Regions from separate parts of the Noviherbaspirillum cavernae genome, predicted to be linked through region 4. Evidence: predicted binding sites of a transcription regulator. Region 4 holds the regulator's gene; each other region holds the start of a gene.
The links. Region 4 encodes sigma-54, which starts transcription at its own class of promoters, with help from an activator protein. Its sites were predicted from a motif close to TGGCANGNAANCTGCTTT; they were not measured.

Region 1 (4,169 bases), 320 kb from region 4:
ATCTGATATTCCAGCATCAGCATTGCGGAGTCGAAGTACGGCAGTTCCTCAACGTCCATGCCGCAAGTCAGTCGAACCAATCTTTGTATGCGCTCTTCCCAAGTCAGCTGCATTGCCTGCACGACCTGCTGGTCGACGGCTTGCAGCAACGCATCGAGGTAGTGCCGGAAATAGCCGGACAGCAGTGCGTGCTTGTTCGGAAAATATTCATACAGCGTGCCGACTGAAATTCCGGTTTCCAGCGCAACTGCGCGCGTCGTGACGCCTTCCCAGCCATGGCGGCGCCAAATCCGAACAAAAGCGTCGTAAATGGCCTGTACCGTGAATTTGGCGCGTGCCTGCAGCGGGCGCTTCAAGGGCTTGACGCGGTTCTTCCCGCTGCCAGCGGCTTTGTCTGGTTTTCCGAACCCGGAGGCCGGACGGCGCGCGTATATTGAAGCCATCAATACTTCAACCGAAATGGAGGATGACATGAACGACGCACTGACTGTAACACGGCTCCTTACCCGCAAGAATGCGCTGAACCAGACTCGCGTGGAAACGTTTCAGCTGCCGCTTCCGCTGAAGGATGGCGAAGTTTTGCTGAAAATCGGTCGCGTGGCGATCACGACCAATAACATCACCTATGCGGCATTCGGCGACGTGATGCAGTACTGGGATTTCTTCCCGGTGCAAGATCCCGATTGGGGTCATATGCCGGTATGGGGATTCGCCGATGTCGTTGTATCGACCGTTCCTGGCGTGGCAGTGGGAGAGCGCTTCTATGGTTACTTTCCAATCGCGAGCCACATCAGGATGCAGGCGGAGCGGGTGAGCAAGCGCGGATTCGTTGACGGGGCCGAGCATCGGCTGACGCTGAACTCAGCCTATAACCATTACACGCGCTGCACGGAAGACCCCGCGTATTCGGTTGCGAATGAAAGTTATCAGGCAATCGTACGGCCGCTGTTTATTACCTCCTTCATGTGCGCGGATTTTCTGCAGGACAACAGTTTTTTTGGCGCACACCAGGTCGTCGTCTCCAGTGCATCGAGCAAGACCGCTTACGGTACCGCGTTTTGCCTTCACGGCAAGTACGATGTCAAGCTCGTTGGGCTCACTTCGCGCCGCAATCGCGAATTTGTGGAGAGTCTGGGTTGTTATCACCAGGTCGTGACGTATGAAGAGATGGGCGCGATCGACAGCAAGCAGCCGACGCTGTACCTGGATTTTTCAGGGGACGAGTCGTTGCGGGCCAAAGTGCATCATGACTTCGGCGATGCGCTCGTGTATGACTGCTTTGCGGGTTCGACGCAGAATACGGAATTCCTGCGCAAGACCGATTTGCCGGGGCCGGAACCCCGGTTTTATTTCGCGCCGACGCAGATTCGCAAACGCAATGCGGACTGGGGGCATGAGGTGGTCAATCAGCGCTTCAATGAAGCCCAACTGCGTTTTATTGAAAGAGTGAGCGCCTCGGACAAGCCATGGATGAAGATTGCCGAAAGTCATGGATATGCCGAAACGCAACAGTTAATCGCAGATATGCATGGCGGCAGAATCGATCCGAGGATGGGGCATGTGGTCGTTTTCGATTAGGTTTTGAGGCGAGGCAATAAATTCAAGGCAATGGTGCGAGAACGCGTGTTAGTCGTTGAAGAGGTGTTGATGGGGGCGCTTCTCCGGTCGTCGGTTTTCTTTACAGTAAAGGAGATTGGCATTCGCTTGTTGTTCGTAAGTGATTGATTATTTTCATGTTTTTACTTTTGGTATAAATGTTGCTACCAACAAGAAATGTTTCTTACATCAATTCTTTTAGTGGGATACCAAACATGAAAATCTTCAATAAAATCAAGCAAACCCTGTTGGGCTTGGCGTTTCTTTCCACGCTGGGTTTTTCCGCCACGGCAGGCGCAGTGCCAATGACGGACGTTGTTGATCCTCTCTTTCTCCAGCACATCTCGACAGGAAATTCCTACAGCTTTATCCATGATATTGCCGATGGCATCGGTGGTTTCGTGGGCGGGAACGATTTGGTGAATTCGGCAACGCTGTCCATTCATCTCAAGGACTATGGCGGCAAGGAAACTTACACTTTCTCGATCGGGCTTCCTGCTCAGATATTTAATGGAAGCAATATTCCGAATGGATTTTTTCTCGTTCCTGGGGAGTTGACCAACACAATCGCACTTTCGTTTTCCGCGCTCTTGGACCTTAATGCCGATGGCAAGATTGGCGTGACGATTCAGGCTTTGAGTGGTGACTTTTATTTTGACGACTCGACCTTGACGGCGCTCGTGACGAAAGGCGGCGCGGTGTCTAATGCCGTGCCCGAGCCTGCCACGCTGGTTCTTTTCGGTCTGGGGCTGCTGGGTCTTGGTTTGATGCGCAGACGTTGGTATCGGCAGTAATCCCGCATACATATAAACGTGCTTGATTTAACCCCGCGCTGCGGGGTTTTTTTATTTTCGGCATTTTCTTATTGCTTTTTTTGGGGGGCTTCCAATCGTGCCCATCAAAAATGCCGGAGGTCAGCGATCCGCAATGGAGGCGGAAAAAGAAAAAACCCGCGTTCTCACTAGGGAAATCGCGGGTTTCAATACTTCTTTGAACTTCTTGATACGTGTTCTTGGTGGTGATAGGTGGACTTGAACCACCGACCCCAGCATTATGAGTGCTGTGCTCTAACCAACTGAGCTATATCACCGAAATAGCCCTAAATTATGCGGGCTTTGATGTTCCCTGTCAAGATGTTGACAGCTCATTGATTGATCCGTTTTCATGGCAGGTCGCGGCAAATCGGCACGTCGTCATTGAGGGCTGCCGCAGGCGATGCGTACATGGTTCAGTACGATGGCAGTTGCATCCGGTGCCAGGCAATCGACGACGATGCGCTCGGGCATCGAGCGCAGCCATGTCAGCTGTCTTTTCGCCAACTGTCGGGTTGCGGCGATGCCTTTTTCGCGCAACGTCGGCAGGTCGCAGGTACCGTCCAGATATTCCCATGCCTGGCGATAGCCGACGCAGCGAATGGATGGCAGGCCCGGGTGCAGGTCACCGCGCGCGCGCAGTGCCTTGACTTCGCCGAGCAAGCCGCCGTTCTCACCTTGCAGCATGGCATCGAAGCGCTGCGCAATGCGCTCGTGCAACACGCTGCGGTCCGATGGTTCCAGGGAGAGCGGGAAGATGTCGAAGGGCAGTTCGGTTTTCGGTGTCCTGGCCAATAGCTGCGACATCGGCTGACCGGTCAGTTCGAGGATTTCGAGTGCGCGCTGTATGCGTTGCGAATCGTTCGGCTTGAGTCGCGCCGCGGTTTCCGGGTCGCGCGTGGCCAGTCTGGCGTGCATCGCGGGCATGCCGATGCGTGCCGCTTCGGCATCGAGCCGTGCGCGGACTTCGGCGTCCGCTTGCGGCAATGCGTCGAGCCCGTCGCGCAGCGCCTTGAAGTACAGCATGGTGCCGCCGACCAGCAGCGGCAGCTTGCCCCTTTCGCGGATGTCTTCGACCAGCCGCAATGCATCTTGCCGGAACTGCATTGCCGAATACGCGTCGGCCGGATCGAGGATATCGATCAGGTGATGCGGCACGCTGGCGCGTTCTGCCAAAGACGGTTTCGCGGTGCCGATGTCCATGCCGCGATAGACGAGGGCGGAATCGACCGAGATGATTTCGGCCGGCATGTGCCGCGCGATTTCCAGCGCCGCGGCAGTCTTGCCGGAGGCGGTCGGTCCCATGATGGCAATTGCCAGAGGCTTCTTCTGCATGGGCGGCGAACGCTATTGTCCGCGCAGGAACAGCTTGTCGAGATCCGACAGCGCCAGTTGCACCCAGGTCGGCCGGCCGTGATTGCATTGATCGGCGCGTTCGGTGGCTTCCATCTGGCGCAGCAGCGCGTTCATTTCGGGAATGGTGAGGGCGCGGTTGGCGCGTACGGCGGTGTGGCAGGCGAGGGTGCCGAGCAGCTCGTTGCGGCGCTCGACCAGCACGCGCGAGCCGCCGAACTCGCGCACATCGCGCAGCACGTCACGCGCCAGCGTTTGTGCATCCGCATTCTTCAGGAGCGCCGGTATCGCGCGGACGGCGAGCGTGGTCGGCGACAATGCCGTGATGTCGAAGCCGAGCGCGCGCAGCGTGCCATGGCTTTCTTCCGCCGTGCCGACTTCCACCGCGTCAGCGTGGAAGGTGACCGG
Region 2 (4,169 bases), 260 kb from region 4:
TGCGCGTTCTCGGTGTAATTCACGGCCATATCGCTGCCGCGCAGCGAGGCCGGGGTTTCGGTCAGGTTCTCCTGATTCCAGATGCGTGCGCCCGGTGAAAGGATACGCTTTGCGCCGTCGAGCACGATTGCCGGATACGGCGCGGGCGTCATCGTGCCGCGTCGCGCGTTCTGCGGAAACGGGCGCTCGAAAGCCCATGCCGGAAGCGTCACGGCAGCCGACAAGAGAAGAATCAGGAAACGTCGACTCCACATATCAAACCTCGTTTCGTCGTAAATCGATCATCGGGACCATCGCGCATCCACGCGGGGGAGGGGAGAAGGCGGAATGCGGAGCCGCCGGGCCGGTTCAAGCTGTCTTTTCACGCCTTGCGCCACGGCTTGCCGCTGAATCGGCGGCAGTTCTCGGGAGGCGGGGAAATGGGGGCGATTATATCATCGAGAGCGGTGCCGCCATTTGGCGGCGCGAGCCGGACGGTCCGCCGAGGGGCATCAGGAGTGGTGAGTTGCCATGCGGCTGGATGCGTGCGTGGCGAACCGCAAAACAGCCGCCGTGGCGCCAGCGAGCGCGACGGCAGTTGCCCACGCCGCCATTGCGGCAGGCAGCCAGCCGAACGCAACGGTAAGCACGACGCCATGGGTGGCAATGCCGTAGGCATAACAGGCAATGAATGCCAGTACGGCGGCAATCGTGCCGGTGCGGCCCGCAATCAGTTGCTGCCGGGCGTGCCGCCCAAGTCCGAATGGCAGGCTGCCGGAAGGGCAGGCAAGCGCATGTTTCCCCGGTTCGCGCACGCCATTGCGGCGTAAATGATTTCTTGCAGTCATTGTGTCGTCCCCTCCCTGCCGGTCACGGATTGTTTTCCAATGCGTTGGAGGGCAAATTCTTGCAAAGGTTGCAGGCAGGCTCTTGATATTCAGCAAATTTTTAAATACCGGCATTTGTTGCAGTATTCCCGTCACCTTTCATCCGGCACCGTATTTGACGCATAAAAAAATGGCGACCCGCAGGTCGCCATCGAATGGTTCAATTTTGCACGCGCGTCATGCCTGTCATGCCTTCTTGCGCCTGCGAGCCACGAGGCCGGCCAGGCCGAGGCCCAGCAAGGCGAGGCTGCCCGGTTCTGGCACATCGGTGCTTGCGAACGTGCCGGCCTGGATGAATACGCCGGAATCCCATTCCGAATCGCCTTGATCCTTGATCAGGAACTCGAACTCATTGGTGCCGCTGAGTCCGGTAGCAAAAGCGGTCAAGACAGTTGTGAGGCCGTCGTATTGCGTATCCAGATGCAGGGAGGGGATGGATGCGCCTGTGGCATTGTTGCGGAAATAGGCGCTGTTCTTGTTCAGGTTGACGTTGTTGATCGACACGTCATCGCCGCTACCCGGCAGTTTTGCGATATTCACCCCGTTGAGCCGCAGCTCGAACATGTCGTTGAACTGGTTGACATACTCGTTATATTCTTCGGACGCGAAAACGTACTTGAAAAACAGGTTGCCGGTCGAGCTGGTGAACTTGAATTTCAGAGAGGTGGTGTCGCCGCCGGCGATTCCGCAGCCGGATTGCGAGTTCGGGCCGGGTGCGCAATTGACGGTGCCGGTGGTCAGCAGCACGCCCTTGTCAAAACCGATGGCATCTGCGGCACCGGTAAATGTGCCTGCCGCCGTGGAACTGGCAAGCGAGGAAAAAGTCGCATTGCTGATGGTGACGCCAGAGCCGCCAAGCGCGGTTGCCAGGGCGGTCGCATCGGTTGACGATGTCACGACCATGGCGCTGGCCGAGGCCGTTGTCAGGGCAAGTATCGATGCCATGACGAGTGAAGTAATTTTCATTGATTGATCCCTTAAGAGTGTTGTATTAGCCATCGTTGGAAAGCTGCTTTCGCAAGCTCGGGCGCTGGATTAGCAAAAACAATGCCAAATTAATAATGTTTGAAAATCAACAACTTGGCGGCGGGATTCGGGAAGTGCCTTTGTCTTTGTAAGGAATCTTGACAAAGGGGGGCGGTCGTTGGCATTTTCCGGTTACTCCGTCGTAGTACAGGTGTACCTTGCTTCAAGGTATTCCGACCGCTGGTTCCGGGCTGCAACGAAGATGCAGTATCATGTTAGCCTTGTGTCAATATTTCCGTCACACCGCTTTTCCAATTCCCGAACGCGGGGCAGCCGCCCGAGAGCGGCCGGAATCCAGCCCGTATCACATATGCCAGCCATCGAACAAGTGAAGAACATCGTCGCCGATACCTTGAATCTCGGCGATCGCGGCAGCCGCCTCGGCCCGGATTCGGCCCTGCTGGGAAGCCTGCCGGAACTGGATTCCATGGCGGTCATTCATCTGATTACGGCGCTGGAGGAGTATTTCGGCTTCGTCGTGCATGACGATGAAATCAGTGCCGAGCATTTCGAAACGCTCGCCAGCCTCGCGGCCTTCGTCGATGCCAAGCTCGCCGCATGAGCGAGCGCCCTGGCCTGCCTGCGATGCAACCGTTTTTCCTCGACACCGTGCGGGGAACGCGTTTTTGCCTCTATCACGCGCCGCCCACAGGAACCGAGTGCCGCGGTGCATTCCTTTATATCCATCCCTTTGCCGAGGAAATGAACAAATCCAGGCGAATGGCGGCGCTGCAGGCGCGCGCCTTTGCCGCGACCGGTTTTGCAGTGCTGCAGATCGACCTGTTCGGTTGTGGCGACAGCGCCGGTGAATTCGGCAATGCGCGATGGGAGATATGGAAAGAGGATCTGGCTGCCGCCAGACAATGGCTGGTCGAACGCGTGGCGGCTCCCGTCCATTTATGGGGACTTCGTCTGGGCGCGCTGCTGGCGCTGGATTTCGCGCGGTCGAGGGGGGATGCGATCGACTCGATCGTGCTGTGGCAGCCCGTGATGCGCGGCGAGTCGTTCATGACGCAGTTTTTGCGCTTGCGGCTGGCGGACGACATGCTGGCGGGGCGTGCGGAACAGAATGGCGGAACGCGCGCGCTGCGCGATGCATTGGCGCGCGGCGAGGCGCTGGAAATCGCGGGGTATGACATCGCGCCGGCGCTGGCGGCGGAGATTGACACGCTCGATGCCGCGGCATGGAGCGGGATTGGCAGTGCGATTCACTGGTTCGAGATTTCGGCCGATGCGAACCGTCCGCTGCCGCACGCGAGTGCGCAGTTGATCGCGGCATGGCGCGACGAAGGCGCTGACGTCCGGCTGCATCCAGTGCAGGGCGCGCCGTTCTGGTCCGCGCCGGAAATTGCCGAGTGCCCCGAGCTGTTGTCCGCCACGGCGGCAATCTTCCATCCGGTGCATGCATGAGTTGCGCGGAAAGCGCCGTCGGCTTCGCGTGCCATGACGCGCAGCTTTGCGGAATCCTGAGCCTTCCGCGGCAGCCGGTGTCGCGCGGCGTGCTGATCGTGGTCGGCGGGCCCCAGTACCGGGCGGGAAGCCATCGCCAGTTCACGCTGCTTGCGCGCTTTCTGGCGGCGCGCGGGATTCCGGTTTTCCGGTTCGATTATCGCGGCATGGGCGACAGCGGCGGCGATGCGCGCAGCTTCGAGGATGTGGGCGATGATTTGCGCACCGCAATCGACAAATTTTCCGAAACGATGCCGGGCCTTGCCGAAGTGGTGATCTGGGGCCTGTGCGATGCGGCCTCGGCTGCGCTGTTTTACGCGCATCAGGATCGCCGCGTCACGGGACTCGTGCTGCTCAATCCCTGGGTCAGGACCGAGCAGGGAATCGCCAAGACGTATCTGAAACATTACTACCGCAGCCGCTTTTTCGAGCGCGCATTGTGGGACAAGGTGCTGCGCGGGCGATTCGACTGGCTTGCAGCGGCGCGCTCGTTTTCGGCACTGGTCCGTGAAGGGTTCGGCCGGCAGCGCGGGACCATGGGCGCGGCCTGCGATGCTCCGCTGCCGCAGCGCATGCTCGATGGGTTCCGTCGTTTCGATGGACGGGTGCTGCTGATCCTGAGCGGCAACGATCTGACTGCCAAGGAGTTCCTCGAACTGGCCGACGGCTCGCGTGACTGGCAAGGATTGCTGAAGTCGCGGCGCGTGCAACGCCATGACTTGCCGCTTGCGAACCATACATTCGCGCGGCGCGAGTGGCGGGATCAGGTTGCGGCATGGACACACGATTGGATGAAAACATGGTGAAGCGCGTTCTCATGATTGCGTA
Region 3 (4,169 bases), on a different contig from region 4:
TGCTCAAAACGTCTTTTAAGAAGCACCGGCACCTTCGAGAGCAACTTGCTTTCGCGTTCGCGCAGTATCTTCTCAAGCGTCGCGTCCAGGTCGGCAAGTTTATTGAGCCGTGGTGACGCTTTCGCAAGCGCTTCCCGCACATTGACTCTCAGGGGCTGGATGCTCAATTCCATGTCGCGTTGATGCGCTTCATAAAACCGGCGATATGGCGGGTAAGCCGTCGAGAGGTTCAGCGGAAGTTCGAGTTCTGGAATTGGCAACTTTATGTGTGTCTTGCCAGGGGTGGGCGAGCAACTCTTCGTGATCGAATTCACCAGGAGCGCCTGTATGCGGTCGAATTCGATACCGATGGGAACGCGGGCGTCGAATGGCGCTTCGGGCTGCATGTTTGGCGCGCTTGCAATGCTGTCGCTGTGCACAGCAGACAGGGTGATTGCGTCGGCAAAGTGAATCCACAGTCCCAGTTGTTCTGCAAATGCATTTCCGGGATCGACAGCATCTGCCATGTCCAGCTCAGCGAGACAACGAATGAGTTTGGAACTGTGGAAATGTGTACGCGGCAACACTCGCGCCATAGGGAAGTGCAATCAAATCGAAAAAAGCAGGGGTTGGTAGGTCACGCCACTATCCGCATGAACCCTCGTTTTTGGTAGCGAATCCGAGCCACTTTCGGAGCCCGTTTCAAGGCAGACAAGAGTCCGCGATTATATCGTGGGGTAGTAGGGAACTCAAACGAACAGGAAGCGCAAGTCCCGCCAGCAGAGACTTGACGATCTGCTATTGCACACCCGTTCCAATATCTCAATGGGCAGCGCCAGGCAAATCCGGTTACCCTGTCAGCTGATGATTGAATGTGTGGTCGAAACAAGGGTAAAGACGATGGCAAAGAAAGACAAACCAGATCCGGAAATGGTGGCGTTGATCAATTGGTGTACCGAGGTGGAAGGTTTTCTGGTCGCGGGCGGTGCAACCCTGGACCAGGCTCAGGAGCATATCGAGGAACAGGTCGAGTGGTTCACCGATCTGTTCTATGACGGCTTGACACCCGAGGAAGCCGCGAAAGAGGCATTGAACGGTTGAGCGGCTTCCGGAAGCAAGTCAACGCACGGCAAGTCCATGCGTTCCTGGCGGCGACGTCGGATGACGTGTCGTAGGCATCCTGCCTTATCGTTTGCGCAATGGGTCAAGCAGATGCCGTAGTGCGTTGTGATCCAGTTCGTACATCAGCGCTAGCAGCTCACCGATTTCCCCTCGGGGAAAGCCTTCACGCGCAAGCCAGCCGAGGTAATGTCCCGGTAAATCGGCGATCAGGCGGCCCTTGTACTTCCCATAGGGCATTTCGCGGGTGACTAGAAGCTGCAAATGTTCCGGGTTCATGTTCGGCTGCGGTGCGCGGCTGAAATTGCAATTCCAGCGAGGATAGTCGAATTGCGCCTTCCGGCCGCAAGGTCAGTCCAGTATTTTTCGTCGCATCGCCTTGATCTCGCCTCTTGTATTCTTCACTTCAAGGCGCTTTTTTTGCGAGCTGCGGGTCGGCTTCGTCGGCCGGCGCTCGCGTGGCAAGACAGCGATGCTTGCCACCATTTCCTGCAAGCGCCGATACGCTTCTTCCTTGTTCTTTTCCTGACTGCGGTGCGTCTGTGCCTTGATGATCACCACGCCGTCTTTCGTGATGCGCTGATCGCTTAATGCAAGCAAACGCTCTTTAAGATGATCGGGCAATGACGATGCGCGGATGTCAAAGCGCAAATGAATCGCGCTGGAAACCTTGTTGACGTTTTGACCGCCCGCGCCCTGGGCTCGAATTGCGATGAACTCGATTTCGTTTTCGGGAATGAGTGGAGTGCGAATGATGTGGATCCCCTGGCGGCATGGCGAACATTCTATAACCTCGGCCCGGGACAGGGTATCCGTTGTCGTTGATGAATGCCTGAGTGACAAGGCGGCGACAGAAGGGCGAATGACCGGAAGCGCCCGCTTTGCCTGATGCGCTTGTCCGATCCGCGCTGCAAATGAGATCGCGCACCTAAAAAGTGCCGGCCTGCACCAAGCTGCTCCACAAGCACGCCCCGGAAACGCAGGCTGTTGTGCGTTCTCCGCTTCCGTGTTGACACAATCCCGCATGGCGACGCATGCATGCTCTGGCATGACTCATGCTATTCCCGAAAACAACTTGTATACATGGGAGTATTCAAAATGCGGGGATGGACCATTGGCGATTGGCAGGCGGCTTATCGGGACGGCGCGACACCGTCATCATTATTGCGGACGCTGCTCGATGACATGGACAAGGAGGATGTGGCGTGGATCAGTCTGATCGATCATGCCTTTCTCGACCGGCAACTCGACGCGCTTGAAGCCAGGCGCCAGACGCTGTCCGGCGCGTCAGCCCTGCCGCTGTACGGCGTGCCGTTTGCCGTCAAGGACAACATCGATGTCGCGACCATGCACACCACGGCGGCATGTCCCGAGTTCTCGTACACGGCCACCGCGCATGCCGCAGTCGTGCAGCGCCTTGTCGATGCCGGTGCCATCGTGCTTGGCAAAACCAATCTCGATCAGTTTGCCACCGGACTGGTCGGCATCCGCTCGCCTTACGGCGCGGTGCCGAATACCTTCGACCCGGACTACGTCTGCGGCGGCTCCAGTTCCGGCTCGGCGTCGGTGGTGGCGCGCGGCATCGTGCCCTTTGCGCTGGGGACGGATACCGCCGGCTCCGGTCGCGTGCCGGCAGGATTGAACAACATCGTCGGCTTGAAACCGACCGTGGGCGCGTTGAGCGGACACGGCGTCGTGCCGGCCTGTCGCACGCTCGACTGTGTTTCCATTTTTGCGACTACCGTGGCCGATGCGGAGTTGGTGTTCCGGCAGGCGGAAGGTTTTGATGCAGCCGATGGCTACTCGCGTGGGCGTCCCGATGATGCCCTTGCCGCCTTGCCGGCCAAGCCGCGATTCGGCATTCCGGCGCGGCCCGAGTTCTTCGGCGATGCGCAATCCGAGGAGGCGTATGCGCAGGCTTTGGCGCGCATTGCGGAAACCGGCGCGGAGTGCGTGCCGCTTGATTTCTCGCTGTTCGACCAGGTCACCGCCTTGCTGTACGACGGACCGTGGGTCGCCGAGCGTTATGCCGCCATCGAAGGATTCGCAAAGCAGCATGCCGATGCCATCCATCCCGTCGTGCGCGACATCATCTTCCGCGCCCGCGAGTTTTCGGCGACGGACGCGTTCAATGCGCAATACAGGCTGGCCGCGCTGAAGCGCGAAGCGGACAAACTGCTGGCATCGGTCGACGCCTTGCTGGTGCCCACCGCACCGAGCCATTACCGGATCGACGAGGTCGCGGCAGACCCGATCCGCCTCAACAGCCATATGGGCAAGTACACCAATTTCGTGAATCTGCTGAACTGGTGCGCGCTGGCATTGCCGGCCGCTTTCCGTGGCGATGGCTTGCCCTTCGGTCTCACGCTGATCGGCCCGGCCTGGTCGGATCAGGCGCTGTCGGCATTTGGAAAGAAATGGCAGGCATTGCAGGCCTTGCCGCGCGGTGCGACAGGGGAGGCATTCGTCGCACCCGTCACGGCCGCAGCCGACTCGGAGCCGGCACCCGGATATCTGCGGCTGGCGGTGGTCGGCGCGCATTTGAGCGGCATGCCGTTGAACCGCGAACTCACCGAACGCAAGGCGGTCCTGGCCGAAGCCACGACCACTGCCGCCACCTATCGTCTGTATGCGCTGGCCAATACCACGCCGCCCAAGCCGGGACTGGTGCGCAGCAGCAGCGGCGCGACGATTGCGGTCGAGCTGTGGGACATGCCGATGCATGCGTTCGGCTCGTTCGTCGCCGGCGTGCCGGCGCCATTGGGCATCGGCACGCTGGAACTGATCGACGGCCGCCGCGTCAAGGGCTTCATCTGCGAACCCTGCGCGCTGGAGGGTGCGCGAGACATCACGGCATTTCAAGGCTGGCGTGCATATTGCAAGGCAATGGCCTAGCTTGCCCTATCCGGAAAATGTTGCCCATGATTCCCCAGCCAAAATTCGCGAAAGCGATATCCAACAGTCTCGCCTCGCAGGCGTATGCACGGCTCAAGGCCGACATCTTCGATTTTCATTTTCTGCCGGGCGATCGATTCAGCGAAAACGAAATCAGCGAGCGTCTGCAGATGAGC
Region 4 (4,169 bases):
GAATCGGCATGTACGTCAACAATGCGACGCGCGAATTGCGCCTGTCGAGCCGGGTGCAAGGCAGCTACCATGCGCCGGTTCGCTGAACCTGTACGACACGATGCACCACGAAAGAAATCCTTCATGAAACGTTTTTTGTCCTTGCCGCGACTGCTGCCGCTGTTGATATTCTCGATGGCGATTGCAGGCGTTGCGCACGCCGAGAAGGCAGACTCGCTGAAGCCGACCAACGTCGAGGCGGACCACATGGCCTATGACGACGTGAAGCAGATCAACACCTTCACCGGCAACGTCATCCTGACACGCGGCACCCTGATCATGAAAGGCGCGAAGCTGGTCGTCACACAAGACCCGGCAGGCTATCAATACGCCACGCTGTGGGCTGCGCCTGGCAAGCTGGCTACGTTCCGCCAGAAACGCGATGGCGGCCCCGACCTGTGGATGGAAGGGCATGCCGCTGACCGCATCGAATACGATAACAAGACCGAAGTGGCGAAGCTGTATTCGAAGGCGATGGTGCGACGGCTGGAGGGAACCAGGGCGACCGACGAAGTGCAAGGCGAGTTCATTTCGTATGACAGCCGCGCCGAATTTTTCACGGTCAACAACACTGCTACCGGCGAGAGCAAGCCGGGCGGCGGCCGCATCAAGGCCGTGATCCAGCCGCGCACCGAAAACAAGGGCAACTGACATGGCAAGCACACTGGTTGTCCGCGGCTTGCAGAAGAGTTACGGCGCGCGCCAGGTCGTGCGCGACGTCTCGCTGCAGGTGGCAAGCGGCGAGGTGGTCGGCCTGCTCGGCCCCAATGGCGCGGGCAAGACCACCTCGTTCTACATGATCGTCGGCCTGGTACCGTCGGACGCCGGCGAGATCGACCTCGACGGCAACAACATTTCACGCCTGCCGATCCATCGCCGCGCAGTGCTGGGCCTGTCGTATCTGCCGCAGGAAGCCTCGGTGTTCCGCAAGCTCACGGTGGAAGACAATATCCGCGCGGTGCTCGAGCTGCAAACCGAGAATGGCAAGCCGCTGTCGAAGGCTGCCATCGACAAGCGATTGAACACTCTGCTGGCGGAACTGCAGATCGAAAAGCTGCGCGAGAGCCAGGCGCTGTCGCTGTCCGGCGGCGAACGGCGACGCGTCGAAATCGCGCGCGCGCTGGCCACCAACCCGCGCTTCGTGCTGCTGGACGAACCGTTCGCCGGCGTGGACCCGATCGCGGTGATCGAGATCCAGCGCATCGTCCGCTTCCTCAAGGAACGCGGCATCGGCGTGCTGATCACCGATCACAACGTGCGCGAAACGCTCGGCATTTGCGACCGCGCCTACATCATCAACCAGGGCGCGGTGCTGGCATCCGGCCGCCCCGACGACATCATCGCCGACGAATCGGTGCGCCGCGTGTATCTGGGCGAACACTTCCGGATGTGATGGCCGACAGATGAAACAGACTCTCCAACTCCGCATCTCGCAGCACCTGGCGCTGACACCGCAGTTGCAGCAGTCGATCCGCCTGCTGCAACTGTCCACGCTCGAACTGCATCAGGAGCTGGAACAGATCCTGTCGGAAAACCCCATGCTGGAACGCGTCGACGACCCGCTCGACCACTCCCTGCGTTTGCTGGCCGACGGCGCGATCAGCCCGGGCAGCACCACGCCGGAAGCGCCGTCAGCCCCCGATGCGAAATCGTCGTCCGACGAATCGGAAGGCGCGTTCGAAGGCGGAGAATCGTCCGAAACATCGAGCGCCAGCGACTCGGAGTGGAGCTTCGACGACGTTGCGCGCACTTCCAAGGCGCCGGAAGACGACGATGCGCGCCCGCAGCTCGAAGCGCACGAGACGACCTTGCGCGAGCATCTGCTGGAACAGGTCCGCGTCACGGTGCGCGAAATGCGCGACCGCGCCCTGCTGGAACTGATCATCGACGCGCTGGACGACAACGGCTATCTTGAAGAACCGCTGGAAGAAATTCACGCCCGCCTGCCCGAGGAACTCGGCATCGAACTGGATGAGCTATCGGTCGCGCTCAAATTGCTGCAGAGCTTCGAGCCGGCCGGGGTCGGCGCGCGCAATGCCTCGGAATGCCTGGCGATCCAGATCAGGCGCTTCCCCAGGGTGCCGCTGGTGACACGGCGCATGGCCCTGACGATCGTCGAGAAGCATCTCGCGCTGTTCGCGCAGCGCGATTTCAACAAGCTCAAGAAGGCGCTCGACTGCGATGATGAAGACTTGCGCGAGGCGCAAGCGGTCATCAAGAGTTGCAACCCGCATCCCGGCGCAGCCTTCGCGTCCGACGCATCGGATTTCGTGGTGCCGGACGTGATCGTCAAGAGAACAAAAAACGGCTGGCAGGTCATGCTCAACCACGACGTCATGCCGCGCCTGCGCGTCAATGCGCTGTACGCCAACATCCTGAAGCAGAACAAGGGCGAGGCCTCGCTCAATTCGCAGCTGCAGGAAGCCAAATGGCTGATCAAGAACATGCGGCAGCGCTTCGACACGATCCTGCGCGTTGCGCAGGCGATCGTCGACCGCCAGCGCAACTTTTTTTCGCACGGCGCGGTGGCAATGCGTCCCCTTGTCTTGCGTGAAATAGCTGATACACTGGGTTTACACGAGAGTACTATTTCTCGCGTGACAACTCAGAAATACATGCTTACTCCGCATGGAATGTTTGAGTTGAAATACTTCTTCGGGAGCCACGTCGCGACTGAAGCCGGGGGGGAAGCCTCCTCGACCGCGATACGAGCCCTCATCAAACAGTTGATAGGAGCAGAAGACCCCAAGAGTCCATTCTCAGATAGCAAAATAGCGGAGATGTTGGGGGAACAAGGCATGGTCGTGGCGCGTCGAACCGTGGCAAAGTACCGCGAGGCCCTGAAAATTCCTCCCGTTAATCTGCGCAAATCGCTGTAATTCCTGCAATCGTGTTGAGCTTTACTGTCGTTGCGTTTCAACGTGGCCGCTTATGAAGTGCAATCATTGAACTCCACGTGATCAAGCCATGTTGCGAACCTCCAGCGGCAATATCCATAGGAGCGCTGTATGAATCTCACAATCAGTGGACATCACCTCGAATTGACACCTGCTATCCGTGAATACGTGCAAAACAAGCTGGAGCGGATCAAGCGCCACTTCGATCATGTCATTGATATTGCCATCATCCTGGGCGTGGAAAAGCCCTCGGACAAGGACAGGCGACAACGAGCCGAAGTCAATGTTCGCCTGAGAGGAATCGTGATACACGTGGAGAGTTTTGCGGAAGACCTGTACGCTGCGATCGACTCGCTGATCGACAAGCTGGACCGCCAGGTCCTGAAGTACAAGACCAAGGTGCAGGACCATCAGCATGAAACGATCAAGCGCATGCCGGAAGCACCTGCCGCCGACGCGACATCGTAAGAAATCATCCTCGCCGGGAACCACCCGGCCAACGGCAAATCAAGGGCGCATACAAGGCGCCCTTTTTGATTTCCGGCCTCCCTTGATGGATGAGTGGATTGGCATGGAAATATCGAATCGGCAAGGGCAAACATGTTGCCTGTAGACATTGTTCAATGTCGATAGAATAGGTCCTTCCCATCGCTCACTCATCACCCCATGACCGACCATATTCGCTGCGAAATCCGGAACCGGATTGGATACCTGCATCTCGAGCGCCCGAAGGCGCTGAACTCTCTTTCACTCGACATGGTGCGGGCATTGACCCAGGCCCTGCTGGCGTGGCGCGACGATCCGCGCATCAGCGCCGTCCTTATCCAAAGCACCAGCGAGAAAGCATTTTGCGCAGGCGGTGACATCCGTTTCTTCCACGAAGTCGGCAACGCAACGTCAACCGGACACAGTGCCCTGCTGGAGGATTTTTTCAGCGAGGAATATGCGCTCAACCACCTGATCCATCATTACCCGAAGCCGTATATCGCCATCATGGACGGCATCGTCATGGGTGGTGGCATGGGGATCGCACAGGGCGGCGACGCCAACCGGATGCGCATCGTCACGGAACGCACGAAGATGGCCATGCCCGAAGTCAATATCGGACTCTTCCCCGACGTCGGCGGCAGTTATTTCCTGACGCGCGTTCCGGGCGAACTGGGCACTTACCTCGGCATCACCGGCGAAACCGTCGGCGCGGCCGACGCGCTCCATGCGAGTCTGGCCGATGTA

Region 1: D3870_RS14435 (PEP-CTERM sorting domain-containing protein) is a predicted target of sigma-54. The motif match lies at 1,747-1,764, and genes of this name have one in related genera.
Region 2: D3870_RS14645 (choice-of-anchor L family PEP-CTERM protein) is a predicted target of sigma-54. The motif match lies at 1,902-1,919, and genes of this name have one in related genera.
Region 3: atzF (allophanate hydrolase) is a predicted target of sigma-54. The motif match lies at 2,143-2,160, and genes of this name have one in related genera.

Annotation. Positions count from the first base shown of each region.
Region 1 covers NZ_QYUN01000002.1:3,087,867-3,092,035, reverse strand. Annotated here, with positions in the region: gene D3870_RS14445 (TetR/AcrR family transcriptional regulator) at 1-443, opposite strand, end outside; gene D3870_RS14440 (DUF2855 family protein) at 472-1,578, shown strand; gene D3870_RS14435 (PEP-CTERM sorting domain-containing protein) at 1,812-2,390, shown strand; tRNA gene D3870_RS14430 (tRNA-Met) at 2,610-2,686, opposite strand; gene miaA (tRNA (adenosine(37)-N6)-dimethylallyltransferase MiaA) at 2,790-3,743, opposite strand; gene mutL (DNA mismatch repair endonuclease MutL) at 3,756-4,169, opposite strand, start outside.
Region 2 covers NZ_QYUN01000002.1:3,141,769-3,145,937, reverse strand. Annotated here, with positions in the region: gene D3870_RS14655 (hypothetical protein) at 1-254, opposite strand, end outside; gene D3870_RS14650 (hypothetical protein) at 492-827, opposite strand; gene D3870_RS14645 (choice-of-anchor L family PEP-CTERM protein) at 1,053-1,832, opposite strand; gene D3870_RS14640 (acyl carrier protein) at 2,203-2,454, shown strand; gene D3870_RS14635 (hydrolase 2, exosortase A system-associated) at 2,451-3,302, shown strand; gene D3870_RS14630 (hydrolase 1, exosortase A system-associated) at 3,299-4,147, shown strand; gene D3870_RS14625 (glycosyltransferase) at 4,117-4,169, shown strand, end outside.
Region 3 covers NZ_QYUN01000003.1:424,221-428,389, reverse strand. Annotated here, with positions in the region: gene D3870_RS20450 (DUF3348 domain-containing protein) at 1-575, opposite strand, end outside; gene D3870_RS20445 (hypothetical protein) at 880-1,080, shown strand; gene D3870_RS20440 (DUF3820 family protein) at 1,165-1,377, opposite strand; gene arfB (alternative ribosome rescue aminoacyl-tRNA hydrolase ArfB) at 1,450-1,860, opposite strand; gene atzF (allophanate hydrolase) at 2,182-3,993, shown strand; gene D3870_RS20425 (GntR family transcriptional regulator) at 4,020-4,169, shown strand, end outside.
Region 4 covers NZ_QYUN01000002.1:3,403,553-3,407,721, forward strand. Annotated here, with positions in the region: gene lptC (LPS export ABC transporter periplasmic protein LptC) at 1-86, shown strand, start outside; gene lptA (lipopolysaccharide transport periplasmic protein LptA) at 124-690, shown strand; gene lptB (LPS export ABC transporter ATP-binding protein) at 692-1,432, shown strand; gene D3870_RS15915 (RNA polymerase factor sigma-54) at 1,443-2,918, shown strand; gene hpf (ribosome hibernation-promoting factor, HPF/YfiA family) at 3,048-3,404, shown strand; gene D3870_RS15925 (enoyl-CoA hydratase/isomerase family protein) at 3,603-4,169, shown strand, end outside.